DNA from 3 places in the Arthrobacter sp. zg-Y919 genome. Region 1 is predicted to be linked to each of the others. Evidence: riboswitches for the same ligand, from Rfam matches in the RefSeq annotation. Region 1 holds a riboswitch; each other region holds the start of a gene.
What was found. A riboswitch is a leader RNA that binds a small molecule or an ion and turns the genes downstream of it on or off. The one in region 1 is predicted to bind S-adenosylmethionine.
Positions count from the first base shown of each region.

Region 1 (5,766 bases):
GAGCATGGGTGCAACTGAACTTATTCTGGTACGCCACGGTGAATCCGCAGGCAATGTGGCCGCTACCCGCGCCGGCCGCGAGGGTGCCGAACGCATTGACATTCCCTGGCGGGACCCCGACGTTCCCTTGAGCGCAGACGGCGAACAGCAGGCCGCAGCGCTGGGCCGCTGGTTTTCCGGGCTTCCCGCTGGGGAACTGCCCGACTCCGTCTGGTGCTCGCCCTACCTGAGGGCACGGCAGACCGCGGAACTGGCGGGACTGCCCGGCATCACCGGCGGTATGCGGATTGATGAACGCCTGCGCGACCGGGAACTGGGCATTTTGGACCTGCTGACCTCTGCCGGCGTCGCGGCACGTTTTCCGGAGGAAGCCGAACGCCGGTCCTGGCTGGGCAAGTTCGTATACCGGCCGCCGGGCGGCGAGTCCTGGGCCGACGTCGCACTGCGGCTGCGCTCGGTCTTCCGCGATCTGGATGACGAGGAAGACGGCAAGCGGGTGGCTGTGGTCTGCCATGACGCCGTGATCCTGTTGATCCGCTACGTTCTGGAACGGATGAGCGAGCAGGAACTGCTGGACACCGCCGCCGCCAACAGCGTACGGAACGGTTCCGTCACCCGGCTGGTGCGTCCCAGCGGAACCGGGCCGTGGCAGCTGCACACCTTTAACAACGTGCTCCACCTGCAGGACGGCGGAGCGCCCGTAACCGAACATGCAGGAGAAACTGATGACATCCACCCCCGCTGAGCTCGTCACCCCTGCGCTGCTGCGCGGCTGGAGGCTGTCCACCGAGGCCTCCGGCAAGGAAGACCGGGGCACCGTACTGGTGATCGGCGGAGCCCGCCGCACCCCCGGCGCCGTGATGCTGACCGGGCTTGCCGGACTGCGGGTCGGCGCCGGCCGCCTGACCATGGGGTTGGCGGAATCGGCGGCGATCGCCGTGGCCGTTGCCATCCCCGAATCCGGGGTGGTCGGACTGCGCGAGGAATCCGGTGGGATTGACGGCGAGGCGGCCGGTGCATTGCTTGAATCCGATCTAGCGACCGCGTCGGCCGTAGTTATCGGCCCCGGGCTGGACGACCCCGACCAGGCCGCAGCGCTGCTGCGGTCAGTGGTGCCGCTGCTCGGGGAAAAGACGCAGGTGGTGCTGGATGCGTATGCCCTCGGTGTGCTGCCCGGACTGCCTGATCTTTACGATGCCCTGGCCGGACGCCTCGTCCTGACCCCGAACGGCGCCGAACTCATCCGCCTGCTCGAGGATGAGGAGGCGGACGAAGATTCCCTGGACCTGGCGAAGGCGTCCCTGGAAGTGGCGCGGAAATACCAGGCCGTGGTCAGCGCACACAACGTTATTACCGCTCCCGACGGAAAGAGCTGGGAGGTTCCTGCCGGAAATTCCGGTCTGGGCACTTCCGGTTCCGGGGATGTCCTTGCCGGTGCCGTAGGCGGGTTCCTGGCCCGCGGGGCGACGCCGGAACAGGCTGCCTGTTGGGGAACCTATCTGCACGCCGTGAGCGGGGACCGGCTCTCCGCCTCCCGGGGGCCGCTCAGCTTCCTGGCACGGGAATTGCTGGAGGCCATGCCTCCGGTGATCGCGGAGCTGAATTAGCGCAGGCCTGTATCCCCGCCGGATGCCCCATAGCTCCGGGATGGCCCATATCCTGAGGGTATGACTGCGAACGAATACCGGACCGGACCGGCGGGGCGTCCACCGGCGTCGATACCGTGGCTTTCCTACCGCTTCACCCGGCGGGATGCCGTGGCGGCCGGGTTCTATGTCCTGTTCCTGCTGGTCTTGAGTTTCGCACCGGGGCTCATTTTCCCGGTGCTGGTGATGGTGGTTCCGGATCCCCTCACCGCCTCCTACGTCCTGAACCTGGGCTTCTACGCAGTTGCCGGCCTTTTGGCCTTCCTTGCGGCCCGCCCGTATGTGGTGCGGGAAACGAAGATCCTGGCCACCCGCCCGGTGCTGACGCTGGCCCTGATTCCCGCGGGCGTCATCATCATGCTCATCGCCACCATGGCCGCTGTCCTGGTGACCGGGGACGTCCAGACCGCAGCGAACCAGGAAGCGGTCCAGGGGTTTGTCGGGTCCGTCTCGCCCTGGCTGATCATTCCCCTGATCGTGGTGCTGGCGCCCTTTGTGGAGGAGTACATCTTCCGGCACCTGCTGATCGGCAAGCTCAGCCGGTACTGGAATATCTGGGCCTGCGGCATCCTGTCGGTCCTGTTGTTCGCGTCCATCCACGTCGTGGGCAAGGAATCCCTCACCCTGCCGGTCTTGGTGCCTTACCTGGCGATGGGTGCCACCCTGGTCGGCCTCTATGTCTGGGCGGGCAACAACTTCATGCTGTCCTACGGGGTGCACGCGGCGAAGAACCTCCTGGGGGTGCTGGTGATGTACGCGGTCCCGCCGGAGCTGCTCCAGCAGTAGCAGGACGTCTCCGGCGGGCTGCTGCGGTCCCTTCTGTACAGCTGATGCTGGCTGCCGCGTCGGCGCCGTCGCCTTGTGTACAGCTGATGCTGGCCACGGACCCATCAGGGCGCATCTGCTGTACACAAGGTGAGCCTCGGCAGCTAGGAGCCGGCCTTTTCGATGCGCTCAGTTTCCGGTGCCCGGACCAGGGAGCCGTTGCACGGAACCACCCGCTCCGGCCGGGCTAAGTAGAAAAAAGAACTCCGCGCATCGGACTCGAACCCGCCGGGCACCATCAGCGTGGAATAGCGCTGGCACCACTGCGGGGTATCGACGGCGGCCCCCAGTGCGGTGGCGACGGCCGGAACATTGTGGAACCACATCAGGTGCTGGATTCCTTCGGACACCAGGTAAATGAGGTCCAGCTGCGGATCGGCCGTGGCTTCGACGTCCGACCACTGCTCCCAGCCCTCGAGACGGCGGCCGTGGATCCAATGGATGTTGTGCCCCGGCGCGAAGCCGCTGCAGTTGCTGAGACCGGATTTGCTGACACTGGAAATGCTCACAGTGGGTTCCTTTTCAGGTTGTCCTTGCCTGCAACGGACGAAGCAGGCCGCTTCGTCATCCGAACCACCCGCCGAACAGTGGGGTTGGTGTGGGGCCAGTCGGAGCTTTTATGCCCGGTTTCCCGGGCGGAGGCCACATCTCGTGAAGCTGAAAACTACTTTAGCGGAGGCCGCCGACATTTCGACAGGGGCCATTCCCGGGTGTGCGGTGGTGAGCGGTCCGGCGCCCATAGTCCGCAGCTCGCCTTCCGTCCGCGGAAGGTCCCGGGGCCGAATACCCTCGCACACTCCCCGCGGGAGGTGGGCCCGAAGGATGCGCTCCTCACCATCCGGGGCATTGCGGAAGATGACGGACGCACGAAGGTGACGGACGCACGAAGGCGCCGGGAGGAGACGGACCCACGAAGGGGTTTGGCAGGAGTCGACGCACACCCCAAGGCGGGCGGGAAGCAGCGGACCCACGAGGGCATGGCGAAAGGTGCCGGACGCACGAAGGGGCCTGGAGGAGGCGGCTTTAATATTCTCCACGAGCTCTGCGAGCGGGGAATTTCGTTGCCGCCGGATCCAGGCCCCGAAGGTGCCAAGGTTCCAGACCGCTGGGGGGGGGCACCCCCGGGACCGGCTTACCGCCAGCCGGCCCCCGGTGCCACGAGCTTGACGATGCTTTCCAGCAGCTGCGCGTTGTAGTCCACGCCCAGCTGGTTCGGCACGGTCACCAGGACCGTATCCGCTTCCTGAACGGCGGCATCCGCAGCCAGTTCCGCGGCGATGACGTCCGGTTCGCCGATGTAGCTCTTGCCGAACCGGGCCAGGTCGCCGTCTAGGTGGCCCACCTGGTCGCGGCCTTCGGCCTGGGCACGGAGCCCGAAGTACCGCCGGTCCGCCTCGGTCACCAGGGGAATGATGCTGCGGCTGACGGACACACGCGGTGTGCCCTGATGCCCGGCGTCGGCCCACGCCTGCCGGTACACGGCGATCTGCTCGGCCTGCAGCTGATCGAACGGCACACCGGTGTCTTCGGTGAGGAGGGTGGAGCTCATGAGGTTCATGCCCTGCTCTCCGGTCCATTTGGCGGTGGCCCGGGTGCCGGACCCCCACCAGATGCGGCCGGGGAGACCGGGGGAGAGGGGGTCGACGGCCATGGCGCCGGTGCTGCCGGTCATGGCCGGATCGGCCTGCGCCACACCTGCTCCGGCTATGGCGGCCCGGAAGACTTCCGTGTGCTGCCGGGCCATCTCGGCGTCGGAGGAATCCGGACCGGGAACGTAGCCGAAGGACTCATAACCGCGCAGGGCCGGCTCGGGGGATCCCCGGCTGATGCCCAGCTGCAGCCGTCCGGCGCTGATCAGATCGGTGGCTGCAGCATCTTCGGCCATTCCAATCGGATTCATGTAACGCATGTCGATCACGCCGGTGCCCAGCTCGATCCGGCTGGTCCGGGCGGCCATAGCCGCGAGCAGCGGGAACGGTGCGGAGAACTGCGGTGCGAAGTGGTGGACCCGCAGATAGGCACCGTCCACCCCGATCTCTTCCGCAGCCACGGTCAACTCAACCTGCTGACGCAGTGCGTCCCCCGCAGAAGGGGTCAGCGACCCAATCGCATTCCGGTAATGTCCGAAGGACAGGAACCCTATTTTCTTCATATCAGCTCCAGCGCCGGAGCGGTCGGCAGTATTCCCGCTCACATGCAGGACAGCGAAAGGAAGCAGCTCCAATGCACATCACCATAATCCCGGGCTACCAGGGCTCACCGCCGGAGCAGTGGCAAAGCCGCTGGGAGGCAGAGCTGCCCGATGCCACCCGCATCTCGCCGTCGTCGTGGGACGAACCCGATCTGGAGGACTGGATGGCTGCCCTGGACCGGTCCGCCGGAGCGCGGAACGGGCAGACGGTCCTCGTTGCGCACAGCCTCGGCTGCCTGGCCGCAGTGGAATGGCTGCATCGGAACCCCGACGGCGCCCGCGGCGCGTTCCTGGTCAGCCCGCCGGATCCCGTTGCTGCCTCCTTCCCGCAAGTTGTTGAAACATTCCGGAATCCGCGGATGGAGGAACTGCCCGTTCCCGGCCTGCTGATTGCCAGCCAGAGCGACCCCTATTGCGCCCTGCCCGCGGCACGGAGCATGGCCGCAGCCTGGAACGTGCCCGTCATCGATGCCGGCGAGGTGGCCCACATCAACGAAAAGAGCGGTGTGGGGTCCTGGCAGCAGGGCCGCGACCTGTTCACCGCCTTCACCGCAGGGCTGGGGGAACGGCCCGCAATCGGATAAGAATGGGCACATGGATCTTCCGGTGATGCCTCCGATTGCCCCGATGCTGGCCAAACCCGTCAGTGCCCTGCCCCGCGGGGACTACCTCTACGAACCAAAGTGGGACGGGTTCCGGTCCATCATTTTCCGGGACGGCGACGACGTCGAAATCGGCTCCCGGAACGAAAAGCCGATGACACGGTACTTCCCGGAACTCGTCGACGCCCTCCGCGCGAATCTTCCCGAGCGGTGCGTGGTGGACGGCGAAATCGTGATGGTGGCCCCGGACGGAAAGCGGCTCGATTTCGAACTGCTCCAGCAGCGCATCCATCCCGCCGCCAGCCGGGTTAAACTGCTCGCTGAGGAAACCCCGGTCCGGTTCGTGGCCTTCGACCTGCTGGCACTGGGTGACACCGACTACCGCGACCGCCCGTTTTCCGAGCGCCGGGAAGCCCTGGTGCAGGCCCTGAAAACGGCGGAGGCGCCGGTCTCCGTCACCGCCGCCACCGACGACGCGGACCGCGCGCAGGACTGGTTCGCC
Region 1 is NZ_CP126242.1:2,556,322-2,562,087, reverse strand. It holds gene QNO10_RS12055 (histidine phosphatase family protein) at 5-745, shown strand; gene QNO10_RS12050 (NAD(P)H-hydrate dehydratase) at 726-1,607, shown strand; gene QNO10_RS12045 (CPBP family intramembrane glutamic endopeptidase) at 1,668-2,432, shown strand; gene QNO10_RS12040 (hypothetical protein) at 2,576-2,980, opposite strand; SAM riboswitch class IV at 2,996-3,128, opposite strand; gene QNO10_RS12035 (LLM class flavin-dependent oxidoreductase) at 3,604-4,623, opposite strand; gene QNO10_RS12030 (RBBP9/YdeN family alpha/beta hydrolase) at 4,695-5,246, shown strand; gene QNO10_RS12025 (ATP-dependent DNA ligase) at 5,257-5,766, shown strand, end outside.

Region 2 (5,766 bases), 600 kb from region 1:
GGGCGTTCGGCCGCCGTCCTGCGGGCGGGCGGTGATGGGCGCGGTGCCGTCGAGGTAGGCCAGCAGTTCCGCCAGGTGCGCTTCGAACTGTTCCGCCTCGGCCTGCCCTGCCCGCAGCGCGGTCCGCACCGCCGGTGTGAACCCGATGGACCGGCCCAGGCCAAGGTCGATCCGGCCGGGATTCAGGGCCTGCAGGGTGGCCGCCTGTTCGGCCACCACCAGCGGCTGATGGTTCGGCAGCATGACACCCCCGGAACCGATCCGGATGCTGCTGGTGTGCGCTGCCAGGGCAGCCATCAGGACGGCGGGCGCAGATCCGGCGATTCCCGCCACTGCATGATGCTCGGCCACCCAAAAGCGGCGGTATCCGAGCACTTCCGCCGCCTCCGCGCGCTCAAGTACGGCACCGAGCGCATCAGCTTCGGAAAACCCTTCCCGCGAGTTGGCGCGGTCAAGGATGGAGACGGGAACACTGAGGCTGGCCATACCTGTACCAACCCGCCCGGTGGTGAGGGAATTCCGCGCCGGACGTGCAAATCCCGGCGTCATGCAGGCACCCAAGCATGTAATGCGGGCCGGATTGGCCCATTTACGTGTGACCTTCCCCACGTGCGGGCAGGGAAGGTTCGCGTTCCCCGGCGGATTCTTTCGGTTGTGGCTGCATTCACCCCTCCCGGGGGTGGGAATATTAAACTCGTGAGCCATACCCCCAGTACCCCAGGCGTAAAAGAAGCGCGTAAAACCTTCTTCGGCCATCCCCGGATGTTGGCCAACCTCTTCAGTGTTGAGCTGTGGGAGCGATTCTCCTTCTACGGCATGCAGGGCATCCTGCTGTACTACATGTACTACAGCACCACCGACGGCGGCCTCGGCATCGACGAAGCCATCGCCGTCTCCCTGGTCGGTGCGTATGGCGGTGGCGTGTACCTCTCCACCATCCTCGGTGCATGGCTGGCGGACCGCGTCTTCGGCGCCGAACGGGTGCTGTTCTACGCCGCCGCACTGGTCATGCTGGGCCACATTTCCCTGGCCGTGCTTCCCGGCGCCGTCGGACTGGCCGCGGGCCTGATCCTGATCGCCCTGGGTTCCGGCGGCGTCAAGGCCAATGCGACATCGCTCGTCGGCACCTTGTACGACGAGAAGGACCAGCGGCGCGACGCCGGCTTCTCCATCTTCTACATGGGCATCAACATCGGTGCCCTGATCGGCCCGATCCTGACCGGTCTGGCCTGGACCGAGTACGGCTTCCACTACGGCTTCGGCCTGGCCGCCATCGGCATGGCCATCGGTCTGGTGCAGTACGGCGTAACCCGCAAGAACCTGCCCGAATCCGCACATCATGTAGCCAACCCGCTCCCGAAGCAGCAGTACATGAAGGTCGGGCTCATTGCCGTGGCCGGTCTGGTTGTTATTGCGCTGGCCGTTGTCTTCAACATCCTGACCGCCAAGAACCTCGCCGTGGTCATGGCGGCCGTGGCCATCGTGGCTTCCGTCGCCTACTTCGTCATCATCCTCAGCAGCAAGAAGGTGAACCAGGTGGAACGCCGCCGGGTGTACTCCTTCATGCCGCTCTTTATTGCCAGCGCTGCGTTCTGGGCCTTGTTCCAGCAGCAGTTCACGGTGGTTGCCATGTACGCGGACACCTCCCTGAACCGCAGCATCTTCGGCTGGGAAATGCCGCCGAGCTGGGTGCAGTCCATTAACCCGGTCTTCATCATCATCTTCGCCGCGGTCTTCGCCGGTGTGTGGACCAAGATGGGCGACCGCCAGCCGTCCTCCCCGCTGAAGTTCGCCATGGGCCTGGCCGTGATGGGCCTCGCCTTCCTGGCCTTCATTCCGTTCTCCGGAGGTGCCCCGAACAGCACCCCGCTGCTGGCCATGGCCGGGATCCTGCTGCTGTTCACCTTCGCTGAACTGTTCCTGTCCCCGATCGGCCTGTCGGTGGCAACCAAGCTGGCTCCGGAAGTCTTCCGGACCCAGATGGTGGCCCTGTTCTTCCTGTCCGTCTCCCTGGGCACCACCCTGGCCGGCTGGCTGGCACAGTTCTACGATCCCGCAACCGAAGTCAGCTACTTCACCTTCAGCGGCGTCACCGCAATCATCCTGGGCATTGCCCTTGCCGCGGCGACACCGTCGATCAAGAAGCTCATGGGCGGCGTGCGCTAGCAGCACCCCGCACCACTGCAGCAGGGACGGCGGCACCGGAACTCTCCGGTGCCGCCGTCCTTTTTTGTGTCCGCTTGTGTCCTCAGACATACTTGGCTGCACCCCAGGGACGTGGTTAGGATGGGTCCCAGCTTCAGGAGACACGGCCGCCAAGCTCCGACTTGGCCGTGCACCAACCCCATGCTTCGCGGGTGGTTCGGATGACGAAGCGGCCTGCACCGCCCTTCCGGGCGTCCGGTGCCGGCAAGAGCACTGCTTCCCAAGGATGACTGCCATGCGCAAAAGCACTGACCGCATTTTGACCACCCACGCCGGTTCCCTTCCCCGTACTCCTGAACTGCTGGCCGCGAATGCGGCACGCGAAGCCGATCCCGCAGACACCGGGGGGTACGCGGAGCTGCTGCAGGCCGCCGTCGCCGACCTGGTGGCCCGCCAGCTGAAGGCCGGCATCGACATTCCGAACGACGGCGAATACGGCCACGCAATGTCCGCCGACGTCGACTACGGGGCCTGGTGGTCCTATTCCTTCTCCCGGCTCGCCGGCCTGAGCGTGGCCGAAACGGGAATCTGGGACATGGGGCCGCACCGCTCCGAACCGGGCAGTGTGGTCCTCACCAGCTTCGGCGACCGCCGCGACCGGCAACGCTTTTCCGCGGCCTACTCCGACCCGTCGTCGGGCATCACCACGGGCGCGCAGAAGGTCTTCCCGAAGGTCACGGGCCCGGTGGAATACACGGGGTACGACGCCGTGGCGAACGACATTGCCAACCTCAAGGCGGGACTGGCGTCGGCGGGGCTGACGGAAGGCTTCCTGGCGTCACTGTCCCCCGGGTCCTGTTCCCGGATTGCCAACGAGTACTACGCCACCGAGGAAGAGTTCATTTACGCGTGTGCGGACGCCATGCACGAGGAATACCTGGCCATTGCCGACGCCGGGCTGATTGTCCAGATCGATGACCCGTCCATCGCGGAGAACTGGGACCAGATCAATCCCGAACCGTCCGTCGAGGACTACCTGAGGTTCACGCAGGTCCGTGTGGAGGCCCTGAACTACGCCCTGCGCGGCATCCCGGAGGAACAGGTCCGGTTCCACCTATGCTGGGGCTCCTGGCACGGGCCGCACACCACGGACATCGAGTTCCGGCATCTGGTGGACACCCTGCTCCGGATCAACGCGGGCGGCTACAGCTTTGAAGCCGGAAACGTGCGGCACGAGCACGAATGGCGGGTCTGGGAGGACACCAAACTGCCGGACGGCAAGGTCATCCTCCCCGGCGTCGTCTCCCATGCCACCAACGTGGTGGAGCATCCGGAACTGGTGGCGGACCGGATCGAGCGTTTCGCCGGGCTGGTGGGACGGGAAAACATCATTGCCTCCACTGACTGCGGGCTGGGCGGACGGGTGCATCCCCAGATCGCGGCCGCCAAACTCGAGGCCCTGGGCGAGGGTGCCCGGCTGGCAAGCAGCCGGCTCTGGTAACCCAACAGCGGTGCCAGCCCCGTCAGCGGTCCAGCCCCGCACTGACCAGCACGAACATGCCGCTCACGGCGGCCAGTGCGCCCAGCGCGCAGATGGTGTTGAACGCCGCCGCTCCGGCCTGCCGCCGGCCCCGGGCGAAGAGGATACCGGCAGTAATCCACGCCGCGGCCAGGACCAGGACGGCCAAGGGGCCGGCGGCGAAACCCGCAGTGTTTTCCGCCCAGCTGGGCAGCCGGAACGCTGCCCGCTGCGTCCAGAAAAACCACAACACCGGGGCGGCGCAGAGGTAAAGCACGTTAAAACCCACCATCAGCGCCCGGGTGCCGCGGCGCAGGCCCTGCGGCACACGCTCCCGTGCTGGACCAAAACCGCCTGAAACAGCCACAATGCTCTTCCCCCTGACACGCCCTGGCTTCCCGCCGCCAAGACTTCGGGATAGAGCCTAAGGCCCCCGGCCCCGGTTTCCCTGCAGGGCCGTGTCTGCCGTCTGCGCCGTTTCTTTGGCATGCTTAGGGGTATGTCTAATCGTGCCGGCCAGCGTGCCGAACCTTCCGACCTTGTAGATCTCACTGCGCTTTTGGACGCCTATTACGACGTCGTCCCGGATCCAGCCAACGTTGCACAGCGCGTGGCGTTCGGAACCTCCGGGCACCGGGGCTCCTCCCTCAACGGTGCCTTTAACGAGCAGCACATTGCCGCCATTACCCAGGCGATCGTGGAGTACCGCACGTCAGCGGGCATCACCGGACCGCTGTTCATGGGCAAGGACACGCATGCACTGTCCGAACCGGCACAGAACACGGCACTTGAGGTCCTGGCCGCCAACGGCGTGAACGTACAGATCGACGCGCGCAACGGCTTCACGCCCACCCCCGCCGTCAGCCACGCCATCCTCCGGCACAATGCCACCCGGACCGAGCAGGCCGACGGCATTGTGGTCACCCCGTCACACAACCCGCCCGCGGACGGCGGCTTCAAGTACAACCCGCCCACCGGCGGGCCGGCCGGTTCCGATATCACCAACTGGATTGCGGACCGCGCCAACGAGCTGCTGGAAAACGGCCTGGCCGGCGTCCGCCGCATCCCCCTCGGCGAAGCGCGCCTGGCGGACTCGGTGGGAACCTACGACTTCCTGGCGCACTATGTGGAAGACCTCCCCGCGGTCCTGAACCTCGACGCCATCCGCAGTGCAGGACTCCACATCGGCGCCGATCCCCTGGGCGGTGCCTCCGTGGACTACTGGGGCGCCATCGCCGAGCGGCACCACCTGAACCTGACCGTGGTCAACCCCAACGTGGACCCGCAGTGGGCCTTCATGACCCTGGACTGGGACGAGAAGATCCGCATGGACTGCTCCTCCCCGTACGCCATGGCATCCCTGATTTCGCGGGCCGCGGACTACGACATTGCCACCGGCAACGACGCCGACGCCGACCGGCACGGCATTGTCACCCCGGACGCGGGGCTGATGAACCCGAACCACTACCTCGCAACCGCCATCGACTACCTGTACCGCAACCGCTCCGGCTGGAGTTCCGACGCCATGGTGGGCAAGACCCTCGTCTCCTCGTCCATGATCGACCGCGTCACCGCCGATCTGGGCCGGGTCCTGATGGAGGTTCCGGTCGGCTTCAAGTGGTTCGTGCCCGGGTTGCTCTCCGGCGAAGCCGCTTTCGGCGGCGAGGAGTCCGCCGGCGCTTCCTTCCTCCGCCTCGACGGCCAGCCGTGGAGCACTGACAAGGACGGCATCCTGCTGGCCCTGCTGGCCTCGGAGATGACGGCAGTGACCGGCAAGACCCCGTCCCAGCGCTACCGCGAGCTGACAAACCAGTTCGGCGATCCCGAGTACGCCCGCGTGGACGCACCGGCCACCCGGGACCAGAAGGCAGCGCTGGCCAAGCTCTCGCCGTCGGACGTCACCGCCACCACCCTGGCCGGCGAAGAGATCACGGCCCGCCTGACCGAGGCACCCGGCAATGGGGCACCCATCGGCGGGTTGAAGGTGACCACCGAGAATGCCTGGTTCGCGGCGCGGCCCTCCGGTACCGAGGATGTCTACAAGATCTACGCCGAGTCCTTCAAGGGCGAGGAGCATCTGCACCAGGTCCAGGCCGAAGCCA
Region 2 is NZ_CP126242.1:69,209-74,974, reverse strand. It holds gene QNO10_RS00355 (MsnO8 family LLM class oxidoreductase) at 1-486, opposite strand, end outside; gene QNO10_RS00350 (peptide MFS transporter) at 697-2,166, shown strand; SAM riboswitch class IV at 2,298-2,422, shown strand; gene QNO10_RS00345 (cobalamin-independent methionine synthase II family protein) at 2,441-3,646, shown strand; gene QNO10_RS00340 (hypothetical protein) at 3,669-4,031, opposite strand; gene pgm (phosphoglucomutase (alpha-D-glucose-1,6-bisphosphate-dependent)) at 4,164-5,766, shown strand, end outside.
Region 2: it holds a riboswitch for S-adenosylmethionine, as region 1 does, so the genes downstream of both, QNO10_RS00345 (cobalamin-independent methionine synthase II family protein) here and QNO10_RS12040 (hypothetical protein) in region 1, are expected to answer to the same signal.

Region 3 (5,766 bases), 1.5 Mb from region 1:
GCGCTGGGAATCACCACCGCCATCATCCCGGCGGCGCTGGACACCTACTGGTGGACGCTGCCCGTGCTGATCCTCTCCGCCATGCGGCATGCCGTGCTGGAGGAAGTGATTGTGGTGGGGTACCTGTTCCTGCGGCTGCGGCAGCTGGGCTGGGGGGCGCCGGCGGTTATCCTCACCAGCGCCCTGATCCGGGCCAGCTACCACCTGTACCAGGGGATCGGTCCGGGCATCGGCAACTTCCTGATGGGTCTGCTCTTCGGGTACGCCTACTACAAGACCCGCCGCGTGATGCCGCTGGTGATTGCGCACGCGCTGGTGGACATTGCCGGGTTTGTCGGGTTTGCCCTGTTCGGATCGGCTATCGGGATCGGCGACTGAACGTCACATAGGCTGGTCCGGTGACACTGATGACCCCGTGGGGCGAAGCATTGAACCCCGAATCCGTCCTGCCCGAATACCCCCGGCCGCAACTCGCCCGGGACAGTTACCTGAACCTCAACGGCTACTGGCAGTACGCGTTCACTTCCGCCGGACAGGCGCAGGCACCGGACGACGGCGAGTGGGACGGCGAGATCCTGGTGCCGTTCTCACCCGAGGCCCCGCTGTCCGGAGTTCGCCGGCACCTGCAGCCGCAGCAGCTGCTCTGGTACCGGCGGACCCTGACCTTGCCGGAGGGCTTTGCAGGCGAACGGGTCCTGCTGCACTTCGGAGCCGTGGACTCCAGCTGCTGGGTCACCGTCAACGGCGTCCCGGTGGGCAGGCACGACGGCGGCTACCTGCCGTTCTCCCTCGACATCACCGACGCACTGGCCGCCGGTCCCGGTTCCCCCGGGGCCGAGCACGAAATCGTGGTCCGGGTGCGGGACCTGAGCAACACCGGATCCGCCAGCCGGGGCAAGCAGACGCTGGACCGCGGCGGCATTTGGTACACCGCGCAGTCCGGGATCTGGCAGACGGTCTGGCTGGAAGCCGTACCCCGGGTAAGCATCACACGTCTGGCGCTTGTGCCGGATCTGGGCTCCGTGACCGCCACGGTCCTGGTGGATGACGTCCGCCCAGCCCCGGACAGCACTGGCCTGCGGGCGGAAGTCACCGTATCCGCGCACGGGCAAACGGTGGCGGACGCCGTCGTCGTTCCCGGTGTCCCGGTGCGTCTTCCTGTGCCCGACCCGCACCTCTGGTCCCCGGAGGATCCGTTCCTCTACGACATCACTGTGCGCCTGCTCGCCGACGGGATCGAGGCCGACCGGGTCCGCAGCTACACAGGCCTGCGGACGGTGGGGATGGGGCGCGACGGCGCCGGGCACCTGCGTTTGCTGCTGAACGGGCAGCCGTATTTCCACGTAGGTTTGCTGGATCAGGGGTACTGGCCGGACGGGCTCTACACGGCGCCGTCGGACGATGCCCTTGCCTCGGATATCCGTGCCGCGAAGGACCTGGGGTTCACGATGCTGCGCAAGCACATCAAGATCGAACCCCTGCGCTGGTACTACCACGCGGACCGGCTGGGCATCCTGGTCTGGCAGGACCTGGTCAACGGCGGCAGCACCTACCGGCACTCCGTGGTCACTCCTCCCGCCCAGGAGGCAGCGCACCTGCGCGATGATGACTATCCAACTTTCGGGCGGTCCGACGTGCAGGGCCGGGAACAGTTCCTGGCCGACCTGCGCGGCACGGTGGAGACGCTGGGCAACAGTCCGTCGATCGCCGTGTGGGTGCCGTTCAACGAGGGATGGGGTCAATTCGACGCCAATGCCGTCACCGACCTGCTGCGCGGCCTGGACCCGACGCGGACCATCGACCATGCCAGCGGCTGGCATGACCAGGGCGGGGGAGACCTCAAGAGCGTGCACGTGTATTTTGCGCCGTTCCGGCTGCGGAAGGGCTGGCTCGCCGGGGACCGCGCCGTCGTCCTGTCCGAATACGGCGGATACAGCCTGCGCATCCCCGGCCACACCTTCAACGACAAGGAGTTCGGCTACCGGCGCTTCCGGTCCCGGGGCGCCCTGGCCCGGGCCTACGAGCGGCTGCACCGGCGTCAGATCGAACCGGCCGTTGCTGGCGGACTGGCTGCAACGGTCTACACCCAGCTCACCGACGTCGAGGACGAGGTGAACGGCCTGCTCACCTATGACCGCCGGGTGGTGAAGATTGATGCGGCGCTGGTGCGCCGGATCAATGCCCGGCTTATCCGGGCTGCGGGGCGCTGAGGGTTTTGCTGCCATTTTGAACATCTGCTGCCGTTCCAAAGCGGCAGCAGAACACGAAAGGGGCAGCAGAAACGGGAAGCGGCAGCAGGATTAGCGCCGGCGAACCCTAGGGAGCCCGGCCCGCACAAGCAGTTGGACCATGCCGTCTGGATCCTGCGGACTACGGGTGATGTCTTCCCACGACCAGCGGGCGAACCTTACGCCCATAGCCCTGATTGCGTCTTCACGCCGTTTCTCCTGAGTAAGTGTTTCCCACGACGGTCGCAGTGCCGTTACCTCGGCGGACGCCAGAGCACCCCGGCCGTATTTGACGGCACCGTCGAACTCCCCGACGAGTCTCTGTTCGGACCAATAAAAGTCTGTCCGGCCTAAGAACTTCCCACCGGCCGAAAAGAACTCCTGCTGCAGTTCCGGCACGGGGAATCCCTGCCGGTAGAGAACTGCACGCGAGTAGGACTCACCTGGCGATTCCGACCGGCCATCGGCAAAGTCGATTACCTGGCGGGCCCGGCTGCGTTTGGCCTGGTCCGGAAGTAAGGCGGCGGTATTGAGCAGGTCACTCTTCCTGAGAGGTGCCAGCATGCGGACGGGATCGGGCCGCAGGACATGGTCCATGGCGGGAACCGCCCGCTGGAAAGGAAGATAGGCGGCCATATCGAGGACCGTCTGAATACGGGACGTAAGCTGTACTCCGTCTCGCTGCACCACAGGCGCCAGAAGCCTGCGCTCGGTCCAGCGGAGGTCACCGCGGCGCCGGCCGTGGGAGGTGCGGGAGGCCAACAGCATGATATCCGGAGTGGCACCAATGACGGGGATACCCCAGATCACGGCCGCGGACTCCTGCACCAGAACCCTCTGCCCATGGCCTTTCTCAATGGCAGCTTTGATCCGCAACCGGTCGCGTTCCCAACGTGGAAGCTGGTCCCATGCGGCGGCGGCTACGTAGACACCTGGCCGCACCCGGACCACTTCACCGTTGCCGCAGCGGCGAGCGAGCGTGGACCTGCGGGCACCGCTGAGTGCGTCGTCGGCAGCGAAAAGGAACTCCGGATCCATGTGTTCAGGCATACCGGCACGCCGTGCTGGGGGCAGAGAGTGGCACCGGCGATTGTGGAAAACTGACCATTTCGCCAGGAATCGACCGGTTTCGATTTCTGCTGCCGGTTTAAACCGGCAGCAGAAGAGCAAAACGGCAGCAGAACAGCAAACCGGCAGCAGAACCCAGAACTAGATCTCGACGGGACCGTTCGCGGTGTCGAAGGTGACCGACATGATGCCCGGCGTGCCGGCAGGGGCAATCCAGGTGACGTCCACGTTCTCCAGCGGCTTCTCCACCGGATGGCCGAGCCAGTCGGTGACGCGGGCAGCGGATCCGGCGATGGTCAGCGACTTCAGCTTCACCGAGCCGGGCATGCCGGGGATCGCGTTGGAGGGGTGCAGTTCCTCGGTGTTGTCATCCCAGCGCAGCAGGTAGGGCACCTGCGGGTCGGCGATGAGACCGTTGATGCCGATCTGCCGCCAGGTGAGCTCCTGGCCGTCGGGGAATTTGCGGTTGCCCGGCACGGAGGACCGGCCCAGGCGTTCCTCGAAGGGGGAGAGATCGTCCACGGCAACACACCAGCCCATCCAGCCGCCGCCGCATTCGGAACGCTGGCGCACGGCCTGCCCGAAGGGCGCCTTGTCCGACGCCGGGTGGTTCAGTACCTCCACCACCTCGACGTACTGGTTGTTGGCCAGGGGCAGGATCATATTGCGGGTACCGAACCGGGGGTGGACGCCACCCTTCACGAAGTCGGCACCGAGAGCAGCGGCAATCCTCTCTGTGGTGGCCAGAAGACCGTCGGATTCACAGGCATAAGAAACATGGTCCAAGCGCATGCGGCCCATTGTGGCACGTTGTGATACCCGTCTCGACCAAGGGATGCCTAAGTGCGGATTTTTTCCCTCTCCGGCACCAAACCGCCACCGTAGCGGCAGGTTTTTTCATGGTCCGTCACAGAGCTTGCAGAACGCCGATGTTTCGGTTTCCATTGGTGCAGGTCATGAGTGCCAGCAGATAGCCCCGGCTTGCTGGCCGGCAACCCTCCAACCGCGGTGGGGTGCCCCGGGTGAAGACCTGGCCGTACGCCAAACGGGCGTCCGGCAAGCGCGGGTCCCACGACCCCACCGGATATCCGGCGTACCCGGATGCACCCCGGCGGCGTTGTGCGGCCCCTGGTTTGAGGGAGCATCATGAGTGCAGATTGGTCATTTGAAACCCGCCAGATCCACGTAGGCCAGGAGCCCGACGCCGTCACCGGCGCACGTGCCCTGCCCATCTACCAGACAACGTCCTTCGTTTTCCCCAGTGCCGAAGCCGCAGCCAACCGGTTTGCGCTGGCCGAACTGGAACCCATTTACACCCGGATCGGCAACCCCACCCAGGAAGCGGTGGAAAACCGGATCGCGTCGCTGGAGGGCGGCGTCGGCGCCCTGCTGCTGGCTTCCGGACAGGCGGCGGAAACCTTCGCGCTGCTGAACGTGGCGCAGGCCGGCGACCATGTGGTCGCCAGCCCCAGCCTCTACGGCGGCACCTACAACCTGCTGAAGCACACCCTGAAGCGGTTCGGTATTGAAACCACCTTCGTGCAGGACCCGGACAACCTGGACCAATGGCGCGACGCCGTCCGGCCCAACACCAAGGCGTTCTTCGGCGAGGTGGTTTCCAACCCCCGGCAGGATGTCCTGGACCTGGAAGGCATCAGCGCCGTGGCCCATGACGCGGGCATTCCGCTGATTGTGGACAACACGCTGTCGACGCCGTACCTGATCCGCCCGATCGAGTGGGGCGCCGACATTGTGGTCCACTCGGCCACCAAGTACCTCGGCGGACACGGAACCGCCATTGCCGGCGTGATCGTGGATTCGGGCAACTTCGATTTCGCTGCCGATCCGGAGAAGTTCCCCGGCTTCAACACGCCCGATGAAAGCTACAACGGGCTCGTCTACGCCCGGGACCTGGGCGTCAACGGAGCGCTGGGGGCGAACCTCGCGTTCATCCTCAAGGCACGCGTCCAGCTGCTGCGCGACCTCGGATCCGCGGTGTCGCCCTTCAACGCCTTCCTGATTGCCCAGGGCCTGGAAACCCTGAGCCTGCGGATCGAACGGCACGTATCCAACGCCGTCGCCGTCGCGAACTGGCTGGAACAGCACGACGACGTCGTGTCCGTGGCGTACGCGGGCCTGGAGTCCAGTCCGTGGTTTGACCGTGGCCGCACCTACGGTCCGCGCGGCACCGGCGCCATTGTCTCCTTCGAAATCGAGGGCGGCATAGACGCCGGCAAACGCTTCGTCGACGGACTGGAACTGCACTCGCACGTGGCCAATGTGGGGGACGTGCGCTCCCTGGTGATCCACCCGGCATCCACCACGCACAGCCAGCTCGGAGCTGAAGCGCAGCTGGCGGCCGGTGTCAGTCCGGGGCTGGTCCGCCTCTCCGTGGGCATCGAACATATCGACGACATCCTCGCGGACCTCGACGCCGGGTTCCGGGCTGCCAAGGGAGCGTAGGCTCCAT
Region 3 is NZ_CP126242.1:940,107-945,872, forward strand. It holds gene QNO10_RS04435 (CPBP family intramembrane glutamic endopeptidase) at 1-378, shown strand, start outside; gene QNO10_RS04440 (glycoside hydrolase family 2 protein) at 408-2,210, shown strand; gene QNO10_RS04445 (hypothetical protein) at 2,301-3,278, opposite strand; gene QNO10_RS04450 (VOC family protein) at 3,438-4,088, opposite strand; SAM riboswitch class IV at 4,249-4,365, shown strand; gene QNO10_RS04455 (bifunctional o-acetylhomoserine/o-acetylserine sulfhydrylase) at 4,443-5,759, shown strand; gene metX (homoserine O-acetyltransferase MetX) at 5,765-5,766, shown strand, end outside.
Region 3: it holds a riboswitch for S-adenosylmethionine, as region 1 does, so the genes downstream of both, QNO10_RS04455 (bifunctional o-acetylhomoserine/o-acetylserine sulfhydrylase) here and QNO10_RS12040 (hypothetical protein) in region 1, are expected to answer to the same signal.